2 regions of the Mageeibacillus indolicus UPII9-5 genome follow, and region 2 is predicted to be linked to the other one. Evidence: a T-box and tRNA genes for the amino acid it is inferred to sense, from the RefSeq annotation. Region 2 holds a T-box; the other holds one or more tRNA genes.
What was found. A T-box is a leader RNA that pairs with one kind of tRNA and senses whether it is charged. The one in region 2 lies ahead of pheS (phenylalanine--tRNA ligase subunit alpha), so its partner is inferred to be a tRNA-Phe.
Positions count from the first base shown of each region.

Region 1: it encodes a tRNA-Phe, which carries the amino acid that the T-box ahead of pheS (phenylalanine--tRNA ligase subunit alpha) is inferred to sense. The anticodon was not compared.

Region 1 covers NC_013895.2:233,462-236,874, forward strand. Annotated here, with positions in the region: gene galE (UDP-glucose 4-epimerase GalE) at 1-452, shown strand, start outside; gene HMPREF0868_RS01105 (hypothetical protein) at 597-1,439, shown strand; tRNA gene HMPREF0868_RS01110 (tRNA-Val) at 1,632-1,707, shown strand; tRNA gene HMPREF0868_RS01115 (tRNA-Asp) at 1,713-1,789, shown strand; tRNA gene HMPREF0868_RS01120 (tRNA-Phe) at 1,821-1,896, shown strand; gene HMPREF0868_RS01125 (hypothetical protein) at 2,230-2,700, shown strand; gene HMPREF0868_RS01130 (hypothetical protein) at 2,718-3,062, shown strand; gene HMPREF0868_RS01135 (hypothetical protein) at 3,074-3,413, shown strand, end outside.
Region 2 covers NC_013895.2:654,172-657,584, reverse strand. Annotated here, with positions in the region: gene pheT (phenylalanine--tRNA ligase subunit beta) at 1-1,055, opposite strand, end outside; gene pheS (phenylalanine--tRNA ligase subunit alpha) at 1,067-2,098, opposite strand; T-box leader at 2,143-2,314, opposite strand; gene HMPREF0868_RS02980 (methylglyoxal synthase) at 2,391-2,777, opposite strand; tRNA gene HMPREF0868_RS02975 (tRNA-Pro) at 3,100-3,175, shown strand; gene HMPREF0868_RS07870 (glycosyltransferase family 2 protein) at 3,317-3,413, shown strand, end outside.

The DNA of each region.
Region 1 (3,413 bases), 420 kb from region 2:
TTGGCGAAGATCCATTCGGAATTCCGAACAATCTCATGCCATATATAACCCAAGTGGCAATCGGAAAATTACCGGAATTGGTGATTTACGGTGATGATTATCCGACCAAAGACGGAACCTGTATGCGCGACTTTATTCATATTATGGACTTGGCGGAGGCACATGCTTTGGCCGTGCGATATGTCGGTCAAACTAAAGGTATAGACTACGTGAATATCGGAACCGGTGTGCCATACAGCGTTAAAGAAATAGTTGATACCTTTTGCAAGGTGAATAAGCTGGAATTTCCGGTAAAGATCGGGCCGCGCCGCGCCGGAGATGTTGCTGCTTGCTGGGCGGATGTTAGCAAAGCCAAAAGTTTGTGGGGCTGGCAGGCCAAATATGATCTAGCAGCCATGTGTAGAGATGCTTGGCGATGGCAAAAACGTAATCCGCAAGGCTATGTAGATTAATATTTGAAGTAATTGCTTGCCCCGTTATATTGTGCTAAGATTAGGCCAAGGCTATATGGTAGCCTTAAAAACAAACGCCGAAATGTTCGTATCGAGAAATTATGAGCGAAATGCATGTCACTATGACCGGAAAAGGAGGGCAAGATGAAAAAAACAATTTGCGCATTATTAGCAATCCTGCTAATGGCAGGAACGACCGGTGGAACCGCCTTTGCATGGTATTTCGAGCCAGAAGAAGTAACCTATGCTGATGCCAATGTCGTCAAAATCGAAAGTTACACTTTTAAAACGGCAGATCGAAATTCTGCCGGAGAGTATGTGCCGGGTTCAACTTATAGCACAGATGCCGGAATCGTTTTGAACAAAGACGCGTATGAGATGATGGATCTGTTGGAAAGAAACCATAGCCTTGCTAAATCCGATTTAAACGCCGACTTTGGCGGTGATTTGGTCACCCTTGGCATCAAAGTAGGGTCAGAGCTTAATGAAATTGCTAAGAAAATTTATGAACTGAATGAAAAATTTGCCTCTGCTGAGTACCAAAATATGATTAGCCGGATTTTAAGCGGTACTGTCGTTTATGTTGCTCAAAAAGGTGAATGCCACGAGGACCGTAATGTTGCTGCGGCGGCCGAAGCCCAAGTGAAAGTCAAGAAAAATACGGTCGGTAAAGATGATGTCCCCGATACGGCAGCCTATTTTGACTTGAGAGTGATCCAGCCTACTTTAAATAAAACGGAGTCGCTGTATGCCTACTACCTTGATCTTGACGGGAATATACACTGGGTAGAATACTATCCGGCGATTAATGGATACCGTTTCCTTTCTTGCGCACCGCAGTACTTGCCGGCTCAGGAAGCTTACCGTCTGGCGTTATCACGTCCGTTATATTGCCGCCCGTATTATGAATTTGTGACTGAAGTAGAGCCGCTGTTCACTTTTGATGAGATCACAGCCTACGAAGTTGCCGTATGTTGCAACCCGTAGATATATAATAAAGGCCGATATATTCGCCAAGTTCAAAAAAGGTAATGCCACATGTATGGGCATTACCTTTTTTAGGCCATTTTATTGCTCTGGCCACTCCGAGCGACGTGGTGATCATCCGCGGAAAATGCAATAAAGGTATTGACAAGGCAAAGAACCATTGCTATAATTACTTTTGTCGCTTAACGATTAGGGAGTTTAGCTCAGCTGGGAGAGCACTTGCCTTACAAGCAAGGGGTCACAGGTTCGAGCCCTGTAACTCCCACCAAGAATGGCGCAGTAGTTCAGTTGGTTAGAATGCCAGCCTGTCACGCTGGAGGTCGAGGGTTCGAGCCCCTTCTGCGTCGCCAATGACTGATCCGTCAGGGTCAGTCAATTTTTGCCCAGATAGCTCAGTCGGTAGAGCAGAGGACTGAAAATCCTCGTGTCGTTGGTTCGATTCCGACTCTGGGCACCAAAGACTGCAATGTATATTGCAGTCTTTGTTTTATTCCCAGGTTTTAGTCGCTCATTAGTTACTGGTCGCTCGATCAATTGCTGTTTCCCGTATGAAAAGATGAATTATTTGTTTGCTGCCCAAACTGTATGTTATTTGGCAAATACATAGTAGGCCTTATTTATAGAGAAAAATATTTGTCGCCGTTTAGTATAGGATATTATTAGTAGGTAAAAAATGATTTTATTTAAAATGATTGGTTGCGAACATTTGAATAAAGATTTAAAATTATTTTTATCACTTAAGTGAGTATTGCAGACATAGGTAACATTACTGTTTAAAGGAGGTAAGAGTATGAAATTTTTTACGAAGGTTATTTCGACGGTTGCGGCACTGATGCTTTTGGCCAATGGGTTGATTTTTGCAGTTGACCTGTCAATTCCACCCGAATACTGGACACAGCCTAAGCCGCTTACCAAACAGATGGTAGAAACATCAATATTGCACAGCTTCCCTCTTGCTTCTGGCGACCGGACAGCCGATGATCAGGCGGTTACTCGTGAAGAAGTAAGAGCTGCAGTAAAGAATTTAGATGCGCTGGCAAAACAAGGCGAATCTATTGACACCTATTCAGGGATGTTCTTCTTTGTCGATAAGAGTTCCACTGATGCGCTTTATTACTATGAACAAGTAATTGACGGAGTGTATTATTCCGGTGAACTAAAGTTAGTTGAAATTGCCGGAAATGGTGCTCTATATAGAGGAGAGCTGAGGGGTTATAAGGTTGAAAATGTTCTTCAGGAAGTTTATCGACAGAAGAAGTAATTGATTGGAGGTAGAGTATGAAAAAATTTTTTAGGATAGGTTTAGCATTAGCTATGTGCTCCTTAACTATAGCCGGATCAGTCTCAGCTTACGATTTGTCTGAAGCAAATAATAAGGTAACTGATCTTAAGTTGGTCGAAATGGTTCGATCGGGCCCAGAATATGTAGATACACGATATTTTAATGTTGTTGTTCCGGGTGGAAAGGCTCAACGTTACTTTTATAGTGAAGTTATCGGCGATGTGTACTATTCGGGATACTTAGAGATGAGAGAAGTTGGATATAACGGAACGCTGTACAGTGGTTATCTGGACGGTTATCGCAAAGGTAGTGTTATGGCTGATCCTAAGGAAGAGAAGTGAAAGGACAACAAATGAAAAAAATAATTACGACTTTACTTTCAACTCTGATTGTATTTGTAACCGTTGCTGGCATTGTGTGGGCTGTTCAGCCACTGAAAACTTCAACTCCGGCCGTTTCGTCAGCTGTTGAAAATGGCGAAACTGTGGTGAAGTCTGGTAGCGAATCAGCAGCTTTGCCAAAACCATTGGATCGTGACGCGGCAAAGGCTACGGTTGCGGCGGCGTTCGGTCTCCCCAAAGCATATGCAAAAAAAGTTGACCCGCAAGGCATCCGCCTCAGCGAGATAAACGATAAGTTTGAGGAACTGGAAATACAGGTTCTCGAGGGTAAGCCGGTTGACCACAAGAGTG
Region 2 (3,413 bases):
ACCGAATCAGGCGCAAAACAGGCTGCTTCAAAAATCACCGTATCCGTACCCGGATTAATACAAGAATTTGCACCGCCCATTATACCGGCCAGTGCTACAGCCCCCGCTTTATCCGCAATGACAAGCATACTGTCATCCAAGACATATTTTTTGTCATCCAAAGTGGTAAAGGTTTCCTGCCCGGCGGCACGACGTACGGTAATTTCTCCCCCTCTAATACAATCAGCGGAGAACGCATGCATTGGCTGTCCCAACTCCAACATCACATAATTTGTTATGTCCACAATGTTATTTATCGGGCGGACCCCAGACATAGCCAAGCGACGCCGCATCCATAAAGGTGAAGGTTCAATTTTAACTTTATCAATGCGCACAGCACAATAGCGTGAACACAGGGCAGGCTCCGCAACCGTAACTTTCAAGGCATCCGAAGTCCTATTGAGACCGTCAGCTTTCACCTCCGGCTCCGGCAAATGGAATTCATGCCGGTAGGTTATGGCAGCTTCCCGCGCCAGACCTTCAATTGAATAGCAGTCCGGGCGGTTGGAAGTTATTTCAAATTCAATCGTTCCGCCCTCAAGTTTCAATGCTTTGAGTACCGGCTCGCCAAGAGCTAAGTCATCAGGCAAAATAAAGATTCCGTCAGTAACGGCTTCCGGAAACAATTCCGACATAATACCGAGTTCAGCCAAAGAGCAAAGCATGCCCTCAGATTTTACACCGCGCAACATGCCGGTATTAATTTGCTTGCCCCCATTAACATGTGATCCATCCAACGCAACCGGGACGATGTCATTGACCTTGACATTGGAAGCTCCAGTAACAATTTGTAAATTTTTTTGCTCGCCGACATTCACCTGACAAATAACTAACTTATCTGCATTAGGATGCCTCTCTATTGTTTCAATTCGACCAGTAACAACACCCGACACATCTTCCCCGAACCAAGTTACGCCTTCAACTTTAGAACCAGAAAGCGTCAGCCGATTGCAAAAATCATGTATATTTTCCGGAACATCGACCAGCTGCTTCAACCATTCAATCGGTGCTAACATATTGCCCCTCCTTATTTAAATTGCCGCAAAAACTGCAGATTATTTTCATAGAAATAGCGGATATCTTCAATATTGAATCTGGCCATCGCCGTACGTTCAACTCCTATACCGAACGCAAAACCGCTATAAATCTCCGGATCAATACCGGACTGCTCCAAAACCCAAGGATGCACCATTCCGGCCCCCAAGACTTCGACAAAACCTTCGCCTTTACAGGTTCGACAGCCATGCCCGCCACAACTCCAACAAGTAACATCAACTTCACAGCTAGGCTCAGTAAACGGGAAATGATGCGGCCGCAAGCGGATTTGCGTATCTTCGCCGAACAGCCTTTGCGCAAAAAGTTTCAATGTTCCCACTAAATCACTCATCGCAACACCTTTGTCCACAACCAGGCCTTCAATTTGATGGAAAATTGGCGAGTGCGTGGCATCAGGTGTATCGGGGCGATAGACTTTACCCGGAGCGATTATCTTGATCGGCGGCTTTTGTTGCTCCATAACACGTATTTGAACCGGAGAAGTTTGGGTGCGCAACAGAACGTCGTCAGTTATATAAAAAGTATCGTGCGCCGAACGGGCAGGATGGCCTTGTGGTATACGCAAACGGTCAAAATTGTAACTACTCAGCTCTACTTCAGGGCCTTCGACAACCGAATACCCCATGCCAATAAAAATAGTTTCAATGGCTTCGATTACTTTGCTAATCGGATGGGATGTAGCTTGCCTTTGACCTACACCTGGCATGGTGATATCAATCATTTCATCTTGCATTTGCTTCTTTTGAGATTCTTGACGTAATACATTCTTCTGCTTGTTTAGCATTATTTCAATTGCTGTCCTAATTCCGTTGGTTAGATCGCCAACCTTAGGCCGTTCTTCTGGACTCAATTTGCCCATACTACGTAAAACAGCCGTTAATTCCCCATTTTTACCCAGCAGTTTGACACGGATAGCCTCTAAATCGCTTAACGATTCGGCAGATTCTAAAGCTCTGTAATATCTTTCGCGCATCTCCTTAAGATGTTCTATTAAATCGGACATTTAAACCTCCCAGTGCTGATTTATCGCATAAAAAAACCATCCCTGTTCGGGACGGATTTACCGCGGTACCACCCGAGTTCCGGCTTAAGCCGGCGCTCATCGCATATATTGATACTCCGAAGTGAAATTCAGCTTTGATCCGGTAATGACTCACAGCACCGTCATCTCTCTGTAACCGGTCGGGCAAAACCTACTTGTCTTCATCAACATATCGTAACTAAGATAGCATAAAAAAGCCGGAATTTCAACAAATCCGGCCAATTCAACTTTCATGTCTAAAGCAGCGCAGCACTCAAATCAATTCGCGCCAATCCAGATCACCGCGGTCAATAGCCAAAACCAGTATTTCCGCTGATGCAAGGCTGGTCGCATACGGAATGTTATTATCGTCACAAGCCCGGAAAAGAACGTTGCAATCCTCATTATCCCCGAGTTGTGTATCGCGCAAATATATAATCGCATCCAATTCATTGTACATAGCCCGTGAAGCCAATTGCCCCATAGCTGCTACGCTGTTTCCAACCAATGCCGAAGCCGACAAGTTCACGTTAATTTCTAAAATACGCGATGTCGAAAAAAAAGAAACCAAGTCATGTTTGGCGAGTATATGGCTGTATGCGATACAAAAATTAACCAAAAGCTCGTTTTTGCGCGTATCCGCCAAAAGTGCGATTTTCATGTGATTAACCTCCAAATGTATCTATGACAATGATAATGATTTTTAGTTAATTTGACAAGTACTTTTGCGAAATTTAGCTAAAAGTTAGTTGAAATAAAGCAGATTTGTTCATTGGAAACATTTTATTAACACATTTTTTCTTTTTTCAATGGATTTTGGCAATCTTATTTATTTCTCCGGGTCGACGTAACATGTCTTCGAATGCAGCCGTCCATTCATGCCCAGTAAAAATTTTATATGCTCAACATCTATACTTTAGAGCTAAATTATTATTTTTTCCTCTTGCATAGTAACGTTAACTGTGTTAGACTTAACGAGCTAACGGGGTGTGGCTCAGGTGGTAGAGCGCTTGGTTCGGGACCAAGAGGCCGCTGGTTCAAGTCCAGTCACTCCGACCAAAAGAGCTTTGTAACCAAAGCTCTTTTATTATATCTTCTTTATGTTTATATATTGTCGGATCGGCCTATTTGCCCAACCCCAGACGGCCGTTGAATTGCGGCTCATCAACTCAATATTATGAACTGTAAGGATGCTTAATTATGGATAAATTTTCTGTCATTTTGGCTGCGTACAATACCGAAGAATTACTCGAAGAATGTATTCTTTCCGTCCTGCATCAAACCAGGTCGGTTGATG